Regions from separate parts of the Priestia veravalensis genome, predicted to be linked through region 2. Evidence: riboswitches for the same ligand, from Rfam matches in the RefSeq annotation. Region 2 holds a riboswitch; each other region holds the start of a gene.
What was found. Region 2 has a riboswitch for lysine ahead of AS180_RS15215 (aspartate kinase). Riboswitches for the same ligand answer to the same signal wherever they lie in the genome.
Positions count from the first base shown of each region.

Region 1: linked by a shared signal. The riboswitch ahead of AS180_RS08600 (transporter substrate-binding domain-containing protein) and the one ahead of AS180_RS15215 (aspartate kinase) in region 2 are both predicted to bind lysine.
Region 3: linked by a shared signal. The riboswitch ahead of AS180_RS12315 (Na+/H+ antiporter NhaC family protein) and the one ahead of AS180_RS15215 (aspartate kinase) in region 2 are both predicted to bind lysine.

Region 1 is NZ_KQ758641.1:42,604-50,758, forward strand. Features, by position in the region: partial or broken gene AS180_RS08560 (DMT family transporter) at 1-289, shown strand, start outside; gene AS180_RS08565 (DMT family transporter) at 311-784, shown strand; partial or broken gene kynB (arylformamidase) at 823-1,446, opposite strand; partial or broken gene AS180_RS08575 (tryptophan 2,3-dioxygenase family protein) at 1,472-1,717, opposite strand; partial or broken gene AS180_RS08580 (kynureninase) at 1,771-2,181, opposite strand; gene AS180_RS08585 (TetR/AcrR family transcriptional regulator) at 2,356-2,970, shown strand; gene AS180_RS08590 (amino acid ABC transporter ATP-binding protein) at 2,995-3,735, opposite strand; gene AS180_RS08595 (amino acid ABC transporter permease) at 3,760-4,488, opposite strand; gene AS180_RS08600 (transporter substrate-binding domain-containing protein) at 4,555-5,391, opposite strand; lysine riboswitch at 5,500-5,684, opposite strand; gene AS180_RS08605 (YitT family protein) at 5,827-6,702, opposite strand; gene AS180_RS22450 (AgrD family cyclic lactone autoinducer peptide) at 6,886-7,014, opposite strand; gene AS180_RS08610 (hypothetical protein) at 7,020-7,244, opposite strand; gene AS180_RS22455 (hypothetical protein) at 7,427-7,597, opposite strand; gene AS180_RS08615 (ATP-binding cassette domain-containing protein) at 7,590-7,895, opposite strand; gene AS180_RS08620 (ATP-binding cassette domain-containing protein) at 7,876-8,155, opposite strand, start outside.
Region 2 is NZ_KQ758670.1:13,018-21,172, forward strand. Features, by position in the region: gene uvrC (excinuclease ABC subunit UvrC) at 1-1,421, shown strand, start outside; lysine riboswitch at 1,488-1,665, shown strand; gene AS180_RS15215 (aspartate kinase) at 1,801-3,039, shown strand; gene AS180_RS15220 (YslB family protein) at 3,059-3,574, opposite strand; gene AS180_RS15225 (succinate dehydrogenase cytochrome b558 subunit) at 4,042-4,650, shown strand; gene sdhA (succinate dehydrogenase flavoprotein subunit) at 4,679-6,472, shown strand; gene sdhB (succinate dehydrogenase iron-sulfur subunit) at 6,473-7,246, shown strand; gene gerE (spore germination transcription factor GerE) at 7,405-7,629, shown strand; gene AS180_RS15245 (hypothetical protein) at 7,813-8,136, shown strand.
Region 3 is NZ_KQ758655.1:23,898-32,052, reverse strand. Features, by position in the region: gene AS180_RS12325 (M23 family metallopeptidase) at 338-1,282, shown strand; gene AS180_RS21680 (methionine/alanine import family NSS transporter small subunit) at 1,352-1,462, opposite strand; gene AS180_RS12320 (sodium-dependent transporter) at 1,452-2,966, opposite strand; gene AS180_RS12315 (Na+/H+ antiporter NhaC family protein) at 3,194-4,774, opposite strand; lysine riboswitch at 4,899-5,087, opposite strand; gene yunB (sporulation protein YunB) at 5,158-5,913, opposite strand; gene AS180_RS12305 (HD-GYP domain-containing protein) at 5,983-7,080, opposite strand; gene AS180_RS12300 (YunC family protein) at 7,196-7,498, opposite strand; gene AS180_RS12295 (DUF72 domain-containing protein) at 7,647-8,155, opposite strand, start outside.

The sequences.
Region 1 (8,155 bases), on a different contig from region 2:
TAGGAATCGTTGTGCTTTTTTAGGAAAAGGTTCGCTTTCCTACGCGGCAAAAGCACCAAAATGGCAGCTTACAGGAGGAGTATTTGGCGTCATTTATTTAACGATTTTAGTTATTGGCGTTCCGCTTCTAGGCGTTGGCTTAACAATGATTAGCGTAATTGTCGGACAAATGGCGATGAGCATGGTTATTGAGCATAAAGGGTGGTTAGGTAGTAGCAAAACACCCATTACAAAAGAAAAAGTAATGGCCGTTGCGTTGATGGCAATTGCTTTACTACTCGTTTTTTAATTAATTAAAGGAGGTTTTACGATGAGTTTTATCTTGCTCATTGCAGCTGTTATCGGTGGCGTTTTACTTAGCGCTCAATCTTCCGTAAACGGCGTGCTCAGCAGAAAAGCCGGTACGTATGAAAGCGCGTTTCTTACCTTTGCAACAGGTACACTTGTTTTATTTTTACTTATTTTATTCTTTGGCAAAGGTGACGTATTAGCTCTTTTAGATGCGCCAAAATGGCAGCTAAGTGCGGTTTGGTTTGGGGTTAGCTATTTATTTTTAACTGTTTTAGCCGTTCCGCAAATCGGCGTCATTGCAGCCAACATTTCAACAGTTATCGGTCAGCTAAGCGCAGGTATTATTATTGATCACTTTGGATTCTTTGGCGGTGCACAAATTTCATTGGATTGGAAGCGTGGACTCGCTATTGTACTGATGTTAATTGCCCTAAGACTGATCTATGTTGGAAACAAAAAGTCTGTTGAAAAATCAACTTCAAAAGCTGCATAGACGATAAAAGCCACTCTAAGCGAGTGGCTTTTTTTGGATTATCTCTTTCTCAACACCGCGCGTACTGGACTTCCGTCCGCTTCCGTTAGTGAAAGTGGCAAAGCAGCTAGCTCATAGTCTCCTTCCTCAATAGCATTAAGAACAAGTCCTTCTAAAATATGAACGTTATGTGCCGCCAGCTCATGGTGCGCAGCTAGCTCTTTGCTATCAAGCGAGTCCACTGAAGGTAAGTCGATACCGAGTAAACTAACACTTTGATTTGAAAGATAAGCGGCTACTCCTAGATCGACAGGTGGAATAGACGTTGGAAAAGTCTCGCGATTTGTCCACGCACCGGTCTTGATAAGCAGTCGCGTTACCCCAGTTAAGTCGATTTTCTTTAGCTCTTCAACGCTTATACTGGAAGGATTGTGAAGATGCACAACTTTTGCTTCTCCAATATAAAGATTCACGTCTAAGTCCTTTACTTTTTTCCCTTCACTATCAAAATGAAACGGCGCGTCAATATGAGTACCCGTATGTACACTCATTGTAATTTCACCTACATTTACTGAGCTAGACTCCTCTTTACTCCAGCTCACTCTGTAGGAAAACGGCGTATCACCTGGTCAACATGCCACCTTGTTGCTGAGCAGCTGTGAAACATCGATCCATTTATTCATTATCTAGCACCCTTTCTATTTATCCTTATAGCTTAGTACGCAGACTCCATAATTCCGGGAAGAAGTGCTTATCGAGCGCACGCTTTAAATAGTTTACCCCCGAAGAACCTCCTGTTCCCGGCTTATTGCTGATAATTCGTTCAACGGTACTCATATGGCTAAAACGCCATGTTTGCTGCTGGTTACCAATATCAACAAGCTTTTCAGCTAACTCATAAAGATCCCAGTACTGATCAACGTTTCGATAAACTGTTAGCCATGCTTCATCCACAGCTCGCTTGCTTGGTGAATAACAATAAACAGCATTTCATCATGGTGATTCGAGAGGCGCTGCTGGCTTTGAAGCGCATAGATATCAGATGGAAATGTCAGCTCATCCGCTAAAATTTTGGTGCGTGTTCCGCTTGGTTCGTAAAACGTTGAAATGAGTTGATGAAGGTTCACAGTTGTTGAACCTGTTACAATAACCTCTTCAGGAAAGCCTCCTACAAGTGGTGCCATCATTTCACCGAGCTTTTCAGATAGTGAAAACCAAGGATGCTTACCCTGTGTCCAACCATCAATCCCCTTCTCTTTCCAATCTGTGATGACTTCCATCAGCGTTGTTTCCGCTGGCTTTGATAGAAGACCTAGCGAGTTTCCGTCCATATAAATAGCGTCTTGTTTGAGGTGAAATTCTTCTCGAAAAACCACTAATTCATCCTGCGCATTCTTTTGTTGAATCAAACATCGCAGCCTCCTCCTTTTAGCATTTGTAATCGCTATCTTAACCAAAGATTATCAAAAAATATGACATGATGTCAATATTATATTTCCGAAAATTATAAACATTTTAACAACTATCTCTTTTCCTTTTATGAGATTTTCTATATGCTAGAAACTAAAGAAAGATGGAAGGGAGCATACATCATGACAGAGCATAACGTAGAAGATAAACGACATTTGCGTTCGATTAAAACGCGCCAAAAACTATTACAAGCAGCCAAAGAAGTATTTATGGAAGAAGGCTTTCAAAAAACAACCATTAAACAAGTTATTGAAAAAGCAGAAGTTGGCTATGGAACAGCATACGTTCATTTTAAAGGAAAAGAAGAACTGTTAATCGTACTCATGGACAGCGTCATGGCAGAATTCTATAAGATTGCAGAAACCTCCTTTTTTCCACAAACAAAAGAGGAAGCAACGAACATCATCCACAGGCAAACGAATGCTTTTTTACATATGGCTGAGCATGAGCGCAGTATGATGCAGGTATTCGAACAAGCAATCGGCATCTCTCCTGTCGTGTCGGAAAGCTGGAAGAATATTCGAAGGAAATTTATTCAGCGCATCTCACAAGATATCGCTTATGCCCAAGAGAAGGGACTTGCTAGAGATGAATTAAATCATGAACTAGTGGCAAGAGGCTGGTTTTTCACCAATGAAATGTACCTCTGGGATATCGTTCGGCATGAATACGAAAGCTCCATTGAAGAAATTGCGCGGAACATCGCATCTGTTTACATTCGAGGGCTATATAAATAAGAAAATGCCCACAGGGGCTTTTTCTTATTTGTCTTTTAACGTACGTTTTAAGAACTCACGCGTACGTTCGTGCGTTGGATGATTAAAGATTTGCTCAGGAGTACCCTCTTCTGCAATAACGCCTTTATCCATAAAGACAATGCGATCCGATACCTCTTTAGCAAATTCCATTTCATGCGTTACGATAAGCATTGTTAGACCTGACTCTGCAAGCTCCTTCATAACCTTTAATACTTCTCCCACCATCTCAGGGTCTAAAGCCGATGTTGGTTCATCAAATAAAAGGACATCCGGCTGCATGGACAAAGCGCGAGCAATGGCCACGCGCTGCTTTTGACCACCTGAAAGCTGTCTTGGCTTCGCATTGATGTACTGATCCATCCCCACGACCTTCAAATAGCCTAACGCTACCTTTTCAGCTTCTTCTTTTGAACGCTTTAACACTTTGACTTGTCCTACCACACAGTTATTTAAAACATTATGGTTATCAAATAAATTAAACTGTTGAAAGACCATTCCTAAATTTTTACGATACTCAAATAGATTATGCTGATCATCCAGAACATTTTCCCCGTTATAAATAATTTGGCCACCGTTCGGCTGCTCTAATAAATTGATACAACGAAGGAGCGTTGATTTCCCCGAGCCCGAAGAACCAATAATGGTCACAACTTCTCCTTTGTTAACAGAGAAATTAATATCTTTTAATACTTCATGACTTCCATACGCTTTGTTTAAATGTTGAATATCAATTACTTGTTCCATTTTCTTATACCTCCTTACCCTTCATTATCGATTTTGGTCCGTTTTAATCATCGTGTAGCTGTCGGGTCCGTCTAATTTACGCTCAAAGTAGCGCAGAATTTGCGATACTATAAACGTCATGACAAAGTAAATCATACAAGCAACAAAGAATGACTCAAAATATCTAAAGTTGTTTCCTGCTACTGATTTCGTGACAAAGTATAGCTCGGAAACGGAAATAACGTTTAATACCGACGTATCTTTAATGTTAATCACAAACTGGTTACCCGTTGCTGGTAAGATATTACGAATGACTTGAGGTAAAACAACGTTCATCATTGTTTGATAATGATTCATGCCAATGGCTTTGGCTGCCTCAAACTGTCCTTTATCAACGGAAATAATCCCGCCACGTACAATTTCAGCCATATATGCTCCTGTATTAATTGATACAACAATAACCGCTGCCAACATCACGTTCATATCAAAGCCAAATGCAAGCGCTGAACCATAGTAAATAACCATTGCTTGCACAATCATTGGCGTACCTCGGAAAAATTCAATGTATACAGATAAAACGAAATTCGTTACCTTCAATCCTGCTTTTTTCAGCCCGCTCGTTGGCGTTGGAACAGTTCGGATAATACCAGCAACTAACCCAATGACCGCCCCAATAATGGTACCTGTCAGCGCAATTAATAGCGTCATCCCAGCTCCGCGTAAAAACATTGGCCAGTTTTCTGAGATGATTGTAATAACCCATTCAAAACTCATCGTTCTTCCTCCCTTACCTCATTACAAAACCGACTGTATGTAGATACAGCCGGTGTTATGTCATCATTATTTTGCTGCAGGTTGGTTTTTGATTGCCGCATCCATAATGCTTGTGCGTTCTTCTTCTGAAATACCTTTTAAGATTTTGTTGATTTCTTCTTTTAGCTCACTGTCTTTTTTAAGACCCACGGCTACAGCTGTATCGTCAGCTGATGTTTTGAAGCCATCCTTGAATTCAACCATTGCAAAATTATCATTTGCTGCTGAAGCACTTACTGCTTCAGGTCGCTCTGATACATAACCATCAATAACTCCTGATTCTAGCGCTACGCGCATTGCTGGGAAATTATCCATTGCTGTTTCTTTTGATACACCTTTAATTTGATCAATGACGGAGTAGTGAAACGTGTTTAATTGAGCCGTAATTTTTGCGCCTTTGAAATCTGCAATCTTCGTAGCACCTTCATACTTACTACCTTTTTTCACAACCATTACTAGGTTTGAATTATAGTAGTTATCAGAGAAATCAATTGTTTCTTTTCGCTCTGCAGTCGGTGACATTCCTGCCACAATCGCATCAATTTTACCTGATGTTAAGGCTGGTACAAGACCATCCCACTCAGTTTTTACAATCACTAGCTCTTTGCCTAATCCATCAGCAATTTTCTTAGCCATCTCAACATCATAGCCGCCTGCATACTGTGAGCCGCCCTTAATTTTAACCGCTCCGTTTGAATCGTCATTTTGAGTCCAGTTAAATGGTGGATAGCCTGCTTCCAAGCCTACCGTAAACGTATCAGCGTCTCCTGAACCCGATGCTGACTCACTGCTTTGACCACAGCCTGCTAATAAAACGACTGCTGAAAGCAATAATGTTAAGAAAAATCCTGCTTTTCTTTTCATAGTTTGTTTCCCCCTTATATCTTTTTAAGCTTTGAAGACAATAAAAAAACGACCCGAGATTTACTCAGGTCGTTTCATTCATCGTTCCCTAAAGTCCTCTCTTTTAAAAGATGAGATAGCACAACTCAATAAGCTGGTAAACTTATTGAGACAGTCCTGCAGTTCTTCACTACAGACCCAGCAAGCAATTGTTGAGAACAATTTACTCACTTCGGCGATATTTCCTTCTCTCTAGCTTCAACGTCTCTCAAACTCTGCTAAAGACTGTTAAATACCGCGCCTCTACCTCACTTGACTAAAAGTGAGGTCTTATTAAATTTGTTTCAAGTCTACATCTTTCTTCCTAATCTGTCAATATGGTTTTTATTGGATTATTTTCCAACTAATTCTTTCAGCTCTAAAAAAAACAATTTTATACAGAATAAAAAGGATGATTTAATGAATGTTGGTTTTTCTAAAGTTTCCACCCTTTACTTCGGCAACGTCATACACGCGCACAAAAGCATCCGGATCGATTTCGCTGATAATTTCCTTCATTTTACTTTCTTCTAAACGGTTAATAACACACGTAATCTCTTTGAACTTTTCGTGAGAATATCCGCCGTATACTTCTTTATATGTAGCGCTTCGACCTAGTCGATCACGAATTGTTTTAACCATTAAAACAGGCTCATTTGTAATGATTTCAAACGCTTTTGAACCGCTTAACCCAACTTCAACGACATGAATAACCTTTGAAGCGATGAAGTAAGCAATGGCAGAAAGAATGGCTCCTTGCAAGCCAAACACAAAAGAAACCACGATAAATACAAACATATTTAGAAATAAAATAAGATCACTTGTTCCAAACGGTGACTTTCGTGAAAGGAGTACAGCAAGCATATCAATACCGTCCAATGCTCCTCCATTACGCAGTGCTAGACCCATTCCAAAACCAAGGATTACACCACCTACAACGGTTACTAAAAGCGTATCTCCTTCAATAATGGCTGGAGTGTGATGCATAAGAGTTGTACTAACTGCTAAAGAAGCAATACCGATGGTTGAAAAAATAGCGAAGCTTTTTCCAATTTGCTGATAACCTAACCAGATGAAGGGAAGATTGATGATGGCGATTAAAACGCCTAGTGGAATTCCAAAGAGCTGTGAACCAACGATGCTAAGTCCCGTCACCCCCCCGTCAGATACGCTATTTGGAATTAATACTGTTTCTAACCCATAACCTGCGATAATGCCACCAATGATGACTAAAAGGCCCCGAAACAATAGTTTTTGTTTACTCGATTTTCGATGCTGTTTTAACGCATTCATGTAATTCCTCACTTCTAATATTTTTTGACACAAATAATTTTATCATAAAATCATCTTCATTTATAAAATTAAGGTATCTCTAAAAGGTACTAAGCATAAAAAACGTAAATAGCCAGTCATCGGTTCAACACCGACAACTGGCTATTTAACTACTTTAAAAATAGAAATAATTACAAAAACTTATTATAGCTCTTCGTCTTCATCTTCAGGCAATTCAGGTTCATACAGTCCTAGAAAACAACTTGTTGTAAAGGTAGCTTGTGTCATAAATAAACCTGTAGCAGCAACAAAATTATAAAGATACTTTTTCATTTAAATCAATCTCCTTTTTTATTATTCGTTAATAAGTGTTGAGAAAGTAAGTACGTAATAATTCCATATAGAACTAAAATAATGAAGATATTGACCCCCAGTTTTCTTTGCACTTTTAGTTGACTAAAGAATTTAACTGGACTAAATAGTGCGCTAACTAGACTAATGGGATTGGTAGTCGAGAGTGATACAGATTGTTTATTTTCCATTACTTCAGATTGATTCATCATGGTACTTTCTCATCCTCCTGTTTGTTCGTTGCTTCCTGAATAAATAGTACAATAAAAACCCAAAGAATAAACATTTTTTAGATATTGTGGTCGTTTTTTGTATTTTCAGGGGTTATTTTGCTAATATTAGTGACGAAAATAAAAAGACTAAATCCTTAATTTTTTAAGGACTTAGTCTTTTCTTACTTTTTTCTTCTAACAAATTCATATGTTGTAATCGAAAAAACAATAATTATAATCAAAGAGATGACCATAATATCCTTTACCTCTCCTTGATAAATAGCTAATATAAGTGGCGGTGAAGCGAATAGTAAAAACACGATAGTAGCCAGTATAAAGAATTTTTTAGTCATGCTGAGTGCCTCCTGACATATTTAACATTGAAATAAAGTAGTCTTCTAAGCTTTCATTTTTTGTAAAAACACTTGATATATCGCTTTCTATTTTCAAGATTTTTCCTTCATTAATAAAGACTAAAGAGTCACAAAATGTTTGTGCTACTTCTAGCTGATGAGTAGAGAGCAAAATAGAATTACCTGCTGATACATAATCTTTTAAAATTGATTTTATTTTTTTCATATTAATCGGATCAATACCCGATATGAACTCATCTAACAATAAGACGCTAGGCTTATTCAGTAAGCTGCCCATCAAAGCTAATTTTTTTTTTATTACCTAAAGATAAATTTTTAATTTTCTTATCGATTTCTTTCTCTAAATGATAGTAAACAACTTGTTTCTCTACTTCCTCTTTAGATAGATTCAAATCAGTTAATTCCATGATGAACTTTATATATTCTCGACCCGTTAACTCGTCGTATAAATACGGATGGTCAGGTATAAAGGTGACTTCTTTCTTCATTTTCTCTATGCTTTCATTATGCAAAAGCACCTTTCCCTCATCCGGTGTA
Region 2 (8,155 bases):
GCAAAATTAAAAAGGATAAAGGAAAATATTTTGGACCGTATCCAAATGTTCAGGCTGCAAATGAAACCAAGCGGCTATTAGATCGCATTTATCCTTTGCGGAAATGTACGACGATGCCTAATCGAGCATGTTTATATTATCATATTGAACAGTGCCTAGCTCCCTGTGTATATGACGTTACGGATAGCCAAAACAAAGAAATTATTGATAATATTACGCGTTTTCTAAGCGGTGGTTATGAACAGGTGAAAATTGAATTAACAGAAAAGATGATGAAAGCTTCAGAAGAGCTAGATTTTGAACGTGCAAAAGAGTATCGAGATCAAATTGCTCATATTGAAGCTACAATGGAGAAGCAAAAAGTAACGTTCAATGACTTTATTAACCGTGATGTATTTGGCTATTCTTATGATAAAGGCTGGATGTGTGTACAAGTTTTCTTTATTCGACAAGGAAAGTTAATGGAACGCGAAGTGTCTATGTTTCCGTTTTACCACGAACCAGAAGAAGATTTCCTAACGTTCATTGGACAATTTTACGGAAAAAACTTAAAGCCTAAAGAAGTTCTTGTGCCAGCAACTGTAGATGCAAACCTTGCAGAACAGCTTTTAGAAGTAGACGTTCAGCATCCAAAACGAGGAAAAAAGAAAGAGCTTGTTGAGCTTGCGTCAAAAAACGCTCAAATTGCCTTAAAAGAAAAGTTTTATTTAATTGAACGAGATGAACAGCGTACGGTTGGTGCTGTCGAGCAGTTGGGGCAAGCACTAGGAATTGAAGCGCCTTATCGTATTGAAGCTTTTGATAATTCCAACATTCAAGGAACAGATCCTGTTTCTGCTATGATCGTTTTCATTGACGGTAAACCTGAAAAGAAAGAATATCGAAAGTATAAAATTAAAACGGTTGAAGGCCCTGATGATTATGGTTCAATGCGTGAAGTGGTACGAAGACGATATACGCGCGTATTAAAAGAAGGTTTACCTTTACCAGATTTACTTATTGTTGACGGTGGAAAAGGTCATTTAGCAGCTGTTCAAGATGTTTTGGAAAATGAACTAGGGCTGCTTGTTCCAACAGCTGGATTAGTCAAAGATGAAAAGCATAGAACATCTAATTTAATGATTGGAGATCCTCCTGAAATTGTTCCACTTCAGCGTAACAGCCAAGAATTCTACTTGCTTCAGCGAATTCAAGATGAGGTTCACCGCTTTGCTATTACGTTTCATCGACAAGTTCGTTCTAAATCGGCTTTTCAGTCTATATTAGACAATATTCCAGGAGTAGGTGAAAAGCGTAAAAGAGCGTTGTTGCAAAAGTTTGGATCTGTTAAAAAGATGAAGGAAGCATCAATCGAAGAGATTCAAAATGCAGGAGTTCCAAGGCCGGTTGCGGAACAAATTGTTGAAGCCTTAAAAAATTAGTATTGAATTCCAGTTTAAACTCTGATAAGCTAGAACATAATTTCATATGACACTTCATTAAACTGAAGTGAAGATAGAGGTGCGAATTTTAAGAGTACACATTTGGAAGAGTATGAGCTCTAAAGACAAATGTGGAAAGGAAAATTTGCCGAAGTGAATGACATCTCATAGAGTCATTTGCTGGTTCTGCGTTGAATAAATGTAGGATTGTCAAGAATGTGTTTCTTGGAGAGCTATCTCACGGCATTGAACGTTTTATATATACTTTTCGTTCGTTAAGCAATGAGATATCCATCTCATTGCTTTTTTTATTGTCTGAGCTTAAGCAATAGATCGCCTCTTTATCATATTGAAAACAAGTGAAAGGATGAGGAGACTTATGGGATTAATCGTTCAAAAATTTGGTGGAACTTCTGTTGGATCAACAGAACGAATTCAGCATGTAGCAAACCGGGTTATCCAGGAAGTTGAGCAAGGCAATCAAGTAGTAGTGGTTGTATCAGCAATGGGTAAAACAACAGATGAATTAGTAAGATTAGCAGGAGAAATTACAAGTAAACCAAGTAAACGAGAAATGGATATGCTACTAACAACCGGTGAGCAAGTTACCATTTCTCTCCTTACAATGGCGCTGCAAGAAAAAGGCTATGACGCTACTTCCTATACAGGATGGCAGGCAGGAATTTGTACGGAAGCTCAGCATGGAAATGCACGAATCACCAAGATTAATGAACAAGCCATTGCAGGGCGTTTGAAAGAAAATCATATTGTGGTCGTAGCAGGATTTCAAGGAATGTCGGAAGATAACAGCATTACAACGTTAGGAAGAGGCGGATCTGATACAACAGCTGTAGCTTTAGCAGCGGCATTAAAAGCAGATAAGTGCGATATCTATACAGACGTAACGGGAGTATTTACAACGGACCCTCGCTACGTGCAAGGCGCTCGTAAACTGCAGTCTATTTCATATGATGAAATGCTAGAGCTTGCAAATCTAGGGGCGGGTGTATTGCACCCTCGAGCAGTAGAGTTTGCAAAAAACTATCAGGTGCCACTAGAGGTAAGGTCAAGTCTAGTATTAGAAAGAGGAACGATTGTTGAGGAGGAAGTATCGATGGAACAGAATTTAGTAGTAAGAGGAATTGCATTTGAAGATAATATCTCAAGAGTCACAATTGAAGGGCTAAATAATGAACTTCAGACATTATCAACCATTTTTACAGCATTAGCAAAAGAGCACGTTAACGTGGATATTATTATTCAAAATGTGACGTCAGACAATCGTTTATCTATTTCTTTCTCGATTAAAACAGAAGATACGGATACGACTTTATCTGTGCTAGCTCAGTTAAAAGAAGTAGTAGGTCATAAAAAAGTGGAGCATGAAAGGGGCTTAGCTAAAGTTTCGATTGTTGGATCGGGTATGATTTCAAACCCAGGCGTTGCTGCCGATATGTTTGAAGTATTAGCTGTGGAAGAAATTGAAGTGAAAATGGTAAGTACGTCTGAAATTAAAGTATCAACAGTTGTGCCACATAAAGACATGGTCAAAGCGGTAGAAACCTTGCACACTGCTTTTGAATTAGAAGAGCAAGATATTTATCAAGTTCAAAAATAAAAGCGGGTACAGCCCGCTTTTATTTTTTATATCTTTCCGTTCTAGTTTCAGGTGTAATGATATCTTTTTTATCCCATTGAACGGAAAAAAGGACTTTGTCGGCTTTTTCTTTGTTGGTTAAATAAGTTTCTGTTAGACGGTTTTTTAACTGTTGAACTTGTTCAGCAACAAAGCCAGCTTCAAGATGGAAAGATGAATTGGGATACTCAGTAAATCTTCGTTTGACAACTTCACCTGTTAATTCCATTTCAATGTTATATTTTTCAGTTTTTAAAATGGTTAATTGTCCCCAGCCAGCTTTCACAAAAAAGCCGCTAATCTCTTCAATAGAGGAAAGTGGAAATTTTCGTGCTAACCGTTTTCCTGCCCAGTACGAGATTTCATTCGTATCATTGCTAAGAAGCTCTGGAATTAACACGTCTCGAAGTAAGCTGTATCCAAAATAAGGAGTTGTAGGTGCTTGTGGAGTATCGGTTTGATTGATTTCTTCACTTTCAACGATTTCTTGCTGCGTTTCAGTTTGTTGATTGCTCATTTTTTCCCCTCTTTCTTTACATCTATTATATACAAATTGAGCAGTTCTCTCATCTATTTTTAAAAATAAATCAAGCAAAGTCCATGAGATGGTTGTTGCATCTATAACTTTTCGAAACACGTAAAAAATTATTGTACAATAAAATGAATATCCTTTTATAGGAAGTCGCAATCTTTTGTGGAAAACGGTTACATAAAGGTGTACAATAAGAAGTGTAAAAAATATAAAATCCTATAACATCAACTTAGTAAGCGTTAACAAACTTAATTTTTTATAAATTTATATTTTAATGAAGATTTAAATATCTTATCTTGACGCTCTATGTTGATGGGAGTAAAATTGATGTGTCACATATTTTAATAGAGAATGCAAAGGTTTTCATTTTCTGTTGTATCAATCTATTTATTTTATTCGGGAGCTTTGTTTTCACTAACATTGTTTATCTAACTAAGGGGGGTATTACGCACATGGCAGCGAACAAAGAGTTTCAGTATCGCAAACTACATTCTTTACTAGGTGTCATACCAGTAGGCATATTTTTAGTCCAACATCTGGTTGTCAACCACTTTGCAACAAAGGGAGAAGAAGCGTTTAATCAAGCAGCTCATTTTATGGAGAGCTTACCTTTTCGCTACGCACTTGAAATCTTTATTATCTTCTTACCTATTCTATTTCATGCTATCTATGGCTTGTATATTGCGTTTACTGCCAAAACGAGTGTAAGCAGATACGGTTTCTTCCGTAACTGGATGTTTGTCTTACAACGTGTATCTGGCGTTGTAACGCTTATTTTCATTACATGGCATGTTTGGGAAACACGTATTCAAGCTGCGCTTGGTCAAAAAGTAGACTTTAATATGATGCAAGATATTTTAAGTAATCCTGGTATGATGGTATTTTATATTGTTGGTGTTGTGTCAACGATTTTCCATTTTGCTAATGGATTATGGTCATTTGGCGTTAGCTGGGGGTTAACTGTAACACCTCGCTCTCAACGAATTTCAACATATGTAACATTAGCGATCTTCTTCGCATTAACATTTGTAGGTGTACGTACATTATTCGCATTTGCATAAAATTACGTTTTAAAGGAGTGAGGTTACGATGAGTAAAGGAAGAATTATTGTTGTTGGTGGCGGCTTAGCGGGCTTAATGGCAACAATTAAAATTGCTGAGTCTGGCAAACAAGTTGATTTGTTTTCATTAGTTCCAGTGAAGAGATCTCACTCAGTTTGCGCTCAAGGTGGTATTAACGGAGCTGTAAATACAAAAGGTGAAGGAGATTCACCGTGGGAACACTTTGACGATACGGTATACGGCGGAGACTTTTTAGCCAATCAACCTCCAGTAAAAGCAATGTGTGAAGCTGCTCCAGGCATTATTCATTTATTGGACCGTATGGGTGTTATGTTTAACCGTACTCCTGAAGGTTTGTTAGACTTCAGACGATTCGGAGGAACACAGCATCACAGAACTGCGTTTGCAGGCGCAACAACAGGGCAGCAGCTTCTGTATGCATTAGATGAACAAGTTCGTCGCTATGAAGTAGCAGGGCTCGTAACAAAGTATGAAGGTTGGGAATTCTTAGGAGCAGTATTAGATGATGAGCGTACCTGTCGTGGAATTACCGCACAAGATTTGAAGTCTATGGAAATTAAAACATTCCCTGCAGATGCGGTAATTATGGCCACAGGTGGACCTGGTATTATTTTCGGAAAATCAACGAATTCAGTTATTAATACTGGTTCAGCAGCATCCATTGTGTATCAACAAGGAGCTTACTATTCAAATGGGGAGTTTATTCAAATTCATCCAACAGCCATTCCTGGAGACGATAAGCTTCGCTTAATGAGCGAATCTGCTCGTGGTGAAGGCGGACGTGTTTGGACATATAAAGATGGTAAGCCTTGGTACTTCTTAGAGGAGAAATATCCTGCTTACGGTAACTTGGTACCTCGTGATATTGCAACACGTGAAATATTTGATGTATGCGTAGCGCAAAAGCTTGGTATTAACGGCGAAAACATGGTTTACTTAGACCTTTCTCACAAAGATCCAAAAGAGCTTGATATCAAGCTTGGTGGAATCATTGAAATTTATGAAAAATTCATGGGAGACGACCCACGTAAAGTACCAATGAAAATCTTCCCAGCTGTTCACTATTCAATGGGCGGATTGTGGGTAGATTATGATCAAATGACAAATATTCCTGGTCTGTTTGCAGCAGGTGAGTGTGATTACTCCCAGCACGGTGCAAACCGTCTAGGTGCTAATTCACTTCTATCAGCTATTTATGGCGGTATGGTCGCTGGGCCAAAAGCGGTTGATTACATTAATGGCTTAGAGAAAAGTGCCGATGCTCTACCAACAAGCCTATATGATCAACATGTGAAGCAGGAAGAAGAAAAATGGCAAAGTATTATGTCAATGGATGGAACAGAAAATGCGTATATTCTTCATAAAGAGTTAGGAGAATGGATGACTGACAACGTGACAGTTGTACGTTATAATGACAAGCTGTTACAAACAGATGAGAAAATTCAAGAGCTTATTGAACGCTATGATCGTATTAATATTAACGACACAGCGAAGTGGAGTAACCAAGGGGCAACGTTTACTCGTCAGCTTCAAAATATGCTTCAGCTTTCTCGCGTAGTGACGCTAGGTGCATACAATCGTAACGAAAGCCGTGGGGCTCACTATAAGCCTGAATTCCCAGATCGTAACGATGAAGAATTCTTAAAAACAACAATGGCTCAGTTTGTTGATAAGAAAAAGGCACCAGCTTTCCATTATGAAGAAGTAGATGTGTCATTAATTAAGCCACGTAAACGTGACTATACAAAGAAAAAAGATGAGAAAAAAGCAACGAAAAAACAACAAGAGGGGGTTCGTTAAATGAGTGCACAACAAACGGCACAAAAAACAGTTCGTTTTGTTATTACTCGTCAAGATTCGCCTGAGACAGCTCCTTATAATCAAGAATTTGAGATACCTTATCGCCCTAATATGAACGTGATTTCTGCACTAATGGAAATCCGCCGTAACCCTGTTGATGCAAACGGTAATGAAACAACACCTATTAACTGGGATATGAACTGCTTAGAAGAAGTTTGTGGAGCATGTTCAATGGTCATTAACGGCAAGCCCCGTCAATCTTGTACCGCTCTAGTAGATAAGTTAGAACAGCCGATTCAACTTCAGCCAATGAAGACATTTCCTGTTGTTCGTGACTTACAAGTTGACCGAAGCAGAATGTTTGATTCATTAAAGAAAGTAAAAGCGTGGGTTCCAATCGATGGAACATACGACTTAGGACCGGGGCCTCGCATGCCTGAGAAAAAGCGTCAATGGGCATATGAACTTTCAAAATGTATGACGTGTGGAGTTTGTTTAGAAGCATGTCCAAACGTTAACGATAAATCAAACTTCATCGGACCAGCACCACTTTCTCAAGTAAGATTATTTAATGCTCACCCAACTGGTGCTATGAATAAAGGAGAAAGACTAGAAGCAATTATGGGGGATGGAGGCCTTGCAAACTGTGGTAACTCACAAAACTGCGTGCAGTCTTGTCCAAAGGGTATTCCATTAACAACATCAATTGCAGCGCTTAACCGAGACACAACGATTCAGGCATTCCGTAACTTCTTCGGTAGCGATCAAGTATAATTACAAAAGAGCTCCACGGCTTTTGCAGCTGTGGAGCTCTTTTTATTTTGAAAAAATGTAGAATGCAGTAACCCATTTATTGCTTCCTACATAAGATATGGTGACTAAATTTACACCCATCCGATAGTTCAACTCAGGATCAGGCAAGGAGGGTTACATTGAAAGAAAAAGAGTTTCAACCTAAACCACTGCTGACAAAGCGTGAAAGAGAAGTATTTGAGCTTCTAGTACAAGACAAAACAACAAAAGAAATCGCGAGTGAACTATTCATTAGCGAAAAAACAGTGCGCAATCACATTTCAAATGCGATGCAAAAGCTTGGAGTTAAGGGGCGTTCTCAAGCAGTTGTCGAACTCCTTCGTATGGGGGAACTTGAATTATAACATAAGCGGGGTATCCCTGTTGGGAACCCGCTTTTTGTTAGTGTTTAGAATGTATCATTAGAAAAAATTAAAATAAATAAAAATATACATAAATGAAACTTATCGCTTGAATACAAAACGCATTCTCCGTATAATAAAAAGTGAGAGAGATTTTCTCTACTTTAGATAAAAGGAGGTGCAAATATGAGAAGAGTTTGGTTTTTAATTATGTTTTTCATGCTGCTTGCTTTACCTTTAGGTAATTTGCCAGTTTCATTAAACGATGGTACACAACAACATGCCATTGTTGATACTGTAGCATTAAATCATCCTACAGAAAGTGTACAGCATTCAACTGGCGTAAAGCTCGTTACCAAGCATTTTAATATATCGTTCGAAACGGGATACGCACCTGTTTTGTCAGTAACACAAGTTGAACAACCTCTAATATATAAAAGTCAAAAAGAGTTATTTGCTCTCCGACAACCCTTTATTTATGCAAAACAATTTCAAACAAATTACCTCTAACTATTCAACAATTAAAATC
Region 3 (8,155 bases), on a different contig from region 2:
TCAACTCCATCAATCTAGAAAATGTCTGTAACCTATATGCTGATTGTTAAATTGTCAAATAAAAAATACACTACATGTCACTTTATCATACAAAAGAGCGATTCGACAAGCGCTCGGCACTTATTTATCTCTACTCTTTATCCTTTAATAACCGCAAATGATAGCGTTTTATTTATTGTTCATATAACCTTAACATCATTTTATTTCCATTAATTATTATTTATTAAATTTTTCATCGTTTCACAAACTAATACTATAACTTAATTAGGAAGGAGGAAGCCCATTGAAAAAATATGTGCTTTTTCTGTTATTTTTTTCACTATGCTTTTCATGTACGATTTCATCTCAGGCTGCGCCACTTTCTACCGAAGATGAAGCAGCTTTAAATACGAAGCGCATGGGATTATATCAGCAGATGGAGGCTGTGTCATCAATACCTTGGTATTACTTTGCTGGAATTGATCAATATGAACGAAACGTCCGTCGCTCTCATAAGGATATTCCAAGAGAAAAAGGTGCAATTGCTATTTATTACTCTCCAGAAAAATGGGCGGGTTCTTTAAATCCAAAGCTTAATGACCAAAACCCCTTAACCATTTCGTTATTAGGTGGTTTAGGAAAAGACGGAAACGGCGATGGGAAAGCTGATCAGTTAAATGATGAAGACATGCTTTTTACAATGGCTAATTATATTCAAACTTTTGGAACAAGCGAGGATTATATTAAAATTGCGCTATGGAGTTATTATCATCGAGCTAAAGCGGTTGATATTATCCTTGGGAACGCCAAGCTCTTTAAGACCTATGGTCGTATTGACTTAAAAGGAACCTCGTTTCCAGTGCCGATTCGATCAAACTATAGCTATCGCAGCACTTGGGGTGACGCTCGTGGATGGGGCGGAAGAAGAATTCATGAAGGAACTGATATTTTCGCTGACTATGGCGTTCCAGTCAAGTCTCCTTGCTATGGTATAATCGAACTAAAAGGTTGGAATAAATATGGTGGCTGGCGTATTGGAATTCGAGACCTGAATAATAATTATCACTACCTAGCACATTTAAGTGGATTTGCTAAAGATTTAAAAACGGGACAGATTGTAGAACCAGGTATGGTCATTGGTGGTGTTGGTAGTTCAGGATACGGGCCTCCAGGTACATCTGGGAAATTTCCACCTCATTTACATTACGGTATGTACAAAGATAACGGTCGAAACGAATGGTCTTTTGACCCTTATCCGCAGCTTCGGTCATGGGAAAGAATTGATCGTCAAAAGAAAAAGTAATGTACGATTTAAACAAACGTTTATTTAATATAAAAAGAGTGCTTAGAACAATGTTCTAAGCACTCTTTTTTACGCTTTACTTTCCTTTGATTTCTTCACTGCATGAATAATACTTGCTGCTAAACCGCCCCAGATGATAATCATTCCTGCAATCATCATAATTACTGAATTACTTTCCATACGTTGTATCCTCCTTCACAGAAGATAATGATTCTTTCTTCCAACTTTTAAATGATAATAGAATCCCAACAACAATCACCAAACCTGCAACTCCCCAACCAAATGGAACAATGAAACTCGTCGCATAACCTTCGTAATTTTCTGAAATATTAGTTCTCACATTATCAAACATCATGTATCCAAGAACAACTGGTGTGATTACGCTTAAGCAAATTTTCCACCAAGCACCAAGCATAATGTCAGATACGCTGTTTGCATGTTTTTGTAGATTGTTTAGTTCACGGAATACCCAAGCCACTAAGATAATTTCAACTAAACCGGCTAAAGCAACACCAAAGTTATTGATAAAATAATCCATTACATCTAAGAAGTATAACCCTCCTTGAGTAGCAAATAATAATGAAATGATAGAAGCTAAGCCCCCACCCATTAAGACAGATTTCGTACGAGATACGTTAAATTTATCTTGTACCCCCGCTACAAATGTTTCAATAATGGAAATAAGTGATGTTAAACCAGCCAATGTTAACGATCCAAAGAAAAGTAATCCGAACAGCTGATTAAACGCCGGAAACTCGTTAATAATTTGAGGGAATACAACAAATGCTAACCCTACTCCACCTGCTACTACTTCATCAATGCTCACACCTTGCTGCATTGCCATAAACCCTAAAGCACTAAATACACCAATACCGGCTAGTAATTCAAATGCTGAGTTACCAAAGCCAGTGATAAAAGCATTATTTGTTAAATCTGATTTCTTTGGTAAATAGCTAGAATAAGTAATCATAATGGCAAAACCAACAGATAAACTGAAGAAGATTTGACCATAAGCTGCCACCCAAACTTTTCCATCTGCAATAGCGCTCCAGTCTGGCTTAAAGAATGCATTCAACCCTTCCATTGCACCATCTAATGTAATAGCGCGAAGCACAATGATAAAGAATAAAACGATTAATGTTGGTAAGAAAATTTTGTTTGCTGCTTCAATTCCTTTTTTAATACCTTTTAGTAAGACACCTAAAGCTATTACCCAAACTAAAATAAGCGGTATTAGGACACCTGGTACAATGCTTCCCGTTTGACCAGGAACCTCAGCTAATTTCAAATAGTCACCGAATAAAAACCCTTCAGTATCTTGACCCCAGCTTAGCTTTAGCGAAAAGACAAAGTAAGACATGGCCCATGCAATAATCGCTGCATAGTAAACTGCAATAATAAATGAAATACCAACTTGCCACCAGCCTAGCCATTCTGCTTTTTTATTTAGTCTCGCTAGCGATAATGGCGATGATCCTCTATACTTATGTCCAATTGCAAACTCCATGATTAAGATTGGAATACCTGCTGTTAATAACGCAAATAAGTATGGTAAGAAAAATGCACCTCCACCGTTTTCATAGGCAGTCGCCGGAAACCTCCAAATATTTCCTAATCCAATTGCAGAACCTGCTGCTGCCATGATAAAACCTGCTCTCGTACCCCATTGAGGACGATTTTCCATCATAGTTTCCCCCTTACACTCTCTCTTTTCTTTTATCTCTGTCATAACCCAAAAAGTTATTTAAACTTTCTGACAATTTAGCATAGTCTGTCTTTAGAACTATCTTACGAAGAATTATAGCTATTATGCTATAGTATGTCAAAATATTTTTTATAGAAAATTTTGATAATTGGATAATTAAAAATAGAGCAGACGTTGTGAAGCGCATCTGCTCTATCTTTATTCTTCTATTTTTCTAATGATGTCTCTGTTATGTTCCCCTTTTTACGAGTTACTAAGACAAATACCACTAATAAAACCATTACTGTTCCAAGTCCTGCAGCTGTACTTTCTGTTAAACCAAGTACAATATAACCAATGATGCTAATCACAGCTGAAATAATTGCATAAGGAAGCTGTGTCATTACGTGATCAATATGATGACTTCCTGCTCCAGTTGATGACAAGATTGTTGTATCAGAAATTGGTGAACAGTGATCTCCGTAAACTGAACCAGCTAATACAGCCGCAAGAGCTGGTAATAATAATTCTGGTTCAATGTTTCCTACAATGTCACCTGCAATTGGAAGCATAATACCAAACGTTCCCCACGATGTCCCTGTTGAAAACGCCATGATGCCAGCAATAATAAATAGTACCACTGGTAAGAAGGCAATATTTAAATTAGAACTCTCCACAATTCCTGCTAAGAATTCTCCTGATTTCAACTGACCAATCAAATCTCCAATCATCCAAGCAAGCAGCAAAATATAAATAGCGGGTAGCATCGATTTGATTCCTGCTACTATGCCCTTACCAAGCACCGAATTAGACAGTTCATTCGATTGTCTTGTACGTGCGATAAATAATACTAGCGTTACAACAAGGCCTGATAAACCACCAATCATTAATGAATTAGGTACATTCGTATTCTCAAACATTGTAAAGATTGTAGCTTGACCTTCAGTTGCTTGATAGCCTGTCCATAACATCGCACCAATTGTCCCAATCATCAATACAATAATTGGTAAGATCAAATCGAATACACGACCATTTTCACTAACTGGTAAATCTTCTTTTAACTCTCCTGGTACTGCACCTTTTTCTGGGTCCGTTACTTCTCCAGTACGAATCGCACGCTCTTCGTGTTTTTTCATTGGTCCGATGTTAATATCAAAAACACTCACCACGAATACCATAATTAATGCGGTAAATACATAAAAATTCATCGGTATCATCTGTACAAATGCCGAAAATGCTGACACATTACTCATCCCGTGTGCAGCTAGAATTGAACCTACAACCGTAATAATATAGGCACCCCAACTTGAGAACGGTGCAATCACACATACCGGAGCTGAAGTTGAATCAATTAAATAAGCAAGCTTCGCTCTTGATACCCGCTGTCGATCTGTTACCGGGCGACTTACTTGTCCAACAGCTAGTGCATTAAAATAATCATCAATAAAGATAATAATTCCTAACACAGCTGTTAATAGATGAGCTCCACGACGCGTTTTAATACGTTGTAAAGCCCATTCTCCAAAAGCACGGCTTCCTCCAATGATTGAGATAAAAGCCGTAATAACACCTAAAATTAAAAGGAAAAGCAAAATGAATAGATTTGAAGTATTAAGTGCGCCGTCCGCGTAGAAAATTGTAGCAAAGCTTCCCCAAATCTTTTGAATCGTTTCTCCAACTGAAAACTCCGTTAACACTAATCCACCTGCTAAAATCCCTACTCCTAGGGAAAGCAGTACTTTACGTGTTAAAACAACCATTAATATGGCAATCAATGGTGGTAATAACGAAAAAATAGTTCCTTCCATGATATCCTCCTAATATAAGCCTGTTTAAATCTAGGAGGACTACTTATAAAGAAAAAAACGCAAAAAAGAGCAATGATAGAAAATAACTATCATTACTCTTTGTAATGTTATGTTATCCTCCATCACGATCAGTAGCCCTCCATCATGAAAACAAGCGTATTTTCATAATGACAGTGTTACCCTTTTTCAAGGTAACCCCAGAAAAGAAAAGCTGACTCTTTTTCTTTCCTTCGGCAAAAAATCCTTTTTACTATGATCACAGTTGTCATCCTCACATAGTATACTCATACTTTTTGCATCCTCTACCTCATCGATCTGATAAGGTGATGGTATATAATTATATCTAGTACATTATATCGGTAAAGTATAAAGTTATCAACCGGCTATTTCTTCTTTAGTTCAATAGATGGAGAGGCTGAGTTAGTGCCACCGTTAAAATAATCCGGTACGTTCCCTGGAATCATCGCCATCCCTACAGGCACTGTCGCTTGAACGGTTGTCTGTTTTGTAGCAAAGGGAATAATCACCTGAACGTTAACCTGAACTTCAATTGAAATTTCTAAAAAAGCACCGTTAATTCCGTATTCCTCTATTTTCCGTACAACGTCTGATTGCACATCACCAATTGCATGAAATTTAACCGGGATTAAAGGTCCTAGATTTCCTAGTAAGGCATTGTTTGTAGCTTGCCCTAATGGAACTTGATAGACAATTCCTCGCTGCCTGAGCTTTTCATCTGGTTCAATATTAATATCCGTTGGAATCTCTAATTCTTCTAAATTTCCTTTTTCAGCTTCTCGTAAATTAGCCTGGACTAAAGATGTCGTTTGAGCTCTAATACGATTTACGACTGCCGTATCAATCTTGGCTACCTGCCCATCCGGCGTACTTTCTGTCTTAATAATATCGTTCACATCAAGTTGGTCTACCACTTGTTTATTAACGGCCTTATTAATAACAAGCGTTGCAATCTCTTTAGTCTGGGCTTCTGCATATTTCATTAAGGTTGGTTCAATTCCTCTATTAATTAACCATATTCCCGCTCCAGTAGAAAGCAGAAAAAAAACAATTGTTAGTAGTACAACATAGCGAAATGGTATAGGTCCCTTTTTCAATACTCTTCGGCGAACCCTAATCAAAAAAATCCCTCCTTACAAGCTATATGTATGCATAAACAAGGAGGGCTAACGCTATTTTCTAAAAGTTTTCTATGTTTGTTTTAAATCGTTGCTGATAATTATTAATGTAGGACTTTCTTTTAAATCAATTTCATAAGGTTTATCTAAAACCCTGCCTCCTTCTTCTTGAATAAGAATGTAAGGTCGATCACTTAGGCCTTTATTTTGCTTACTTACTATGCCTTTTCTTTGGTCATTCAGCGTTACAAAAAGACCAATAGGATAAACAGCAATTGCCCTTCTGAAAGCGCTAATCATATCTTTATCAAACTGACTTCCTGCACCCGCATACAAAATCTCTAGCCCCTCGTGAGGGAGAAGAGCGCTTCTATACACGCGATTTGACGTCACGGCATCGTACACATCCGCAATTGCGATAATTTTACTAAATAAATGAATTCGCTCTTCTTTAATTCCTAATGGATACCCTGATCCATCCAATCTTTCATGATGCTGATATGCGCAAGAGGCGGAGAGCGCAGAGACATTAGGAGTACTTCGCAATAATTCGTACCCGTATGTAGTATGCTTTTTCATTAACTTAAATTCTTCATCCGTTAATCTTCCGGGCTTGTTTAGAATATCTTGGGGAATTAACATTTTCCCTACATCATGTAGCATAGCTCCTGCACCTAGCTTCTCTAGAACAGGCTGAGTTAATCCTATTTCTTTTCCGAGTGAAAGGGCATAAAGCGTCACGTTCACAGAATGAGAAAATACATAGTTATCGTATATATATACATCCGTTAACAATGACAATACATCATTATTATTCATAATCTCATCTACTAATTGATTGCCAACCTTATGTACTTCACGAACCGATTGTTCTAAAAGTGCAACACGCGTTTTTTCATGCTTTTTTTGAAGAGAGTGAAAGACATCTTCCACTGATTCCATTGCCTTTTTCCGAAGTGAAAATGGGATGGTAGAAGTAGAATTTACAACAATATCATTTGTTCGTTTATCACCTATGTATACAAACGTAACACCTCGCTGCTGTAAACGATTAATAATAGTCTCTGTCAAAGGTATGCCTGTATTAATTAGCGTTTTTCCTGCTTCATCTAATATTGGTTTTGCTAAACATGCACCTGGGCTCAATGATTGAATTGCAACTAATTTCATAGTAACTCCCTAACTATCTATTATTTTATAATCGCTATAAAAGAGGTAGAGCATTTACTACCTCTCCATTGAATCCTTTTAGACAAAATTTGAATATAAAGGACTTTATTCCTAACTATACCATTTTTAATAAAGCTTCGCGCCCTATCATACCTGGATGAATGCCTAAACTTTCTGCTTCCACAGTAACAGACTCTAAAGGTGCATTTAAAAGATCTTCAATTGTTCGAACGCCAACTGCTCTTCCGGCAATGATTTGTCTACTGACCAGCTTTTCATTTAAAAGGCCAACGTCTAATGCTCCACACATAATATATCCTTTATCGGAAGAGACTGTTAAAAGCGTTGTTTTTGGAAGCAGTACGGTAACCGCATTGAACGTATGACCATTAATAACAACAGGTTCTAATGTAATCAAATTCCCCACTCCTTTCTTAATCAAGGTATGATGATTTTCAAAAAGAGTGAGCTTTAGGGCGTTTTTTTATAATTATACAAGAAAGCACATACTTTATTTCTAACTTAATTGTTTAAGACGGTATGCGCTCATCAATCTGTTTTAGCAGTCAATCAAATAAATTTAACTGTTTAGGTGCCAAATCGGTATACCGAATGTCCAGCAAATGAATTAATTCCTTAGCATTATCAACCGCGTCTCCGCCCGAATTGTTGTTAAAAACGATGTAAATATCTTTCGTCTGCTGCTTTAATTCTTCAATACGATGCTTCCATTCAAGTAATTCTTGGTGATTATAACGATACAAAAAGCGAATTTTACGCCAGTTAGGGTCTCCACTTTTATTCCAACCGTGAACGTTTCGACCATGAAATCGAATCAGCGTTTTCTCAGCACTCGTAGGATGTAAAACGGTCGGCACAGACCCTTCACCTGCTTGTGGCTCATCACAAATGCCGTGAATCCATTTCTCTTTTTCCATAAACATAAGTGTCTTATCATGCCACTGTGGCGTAAACCAAGACTGGTTACGAAACTCTAACGTAACGGGTAAATCACCGAATTTTTCACGGCTGTATCGCAAATAATTAACATTTTCTTTCGTACAATTAAACCAGG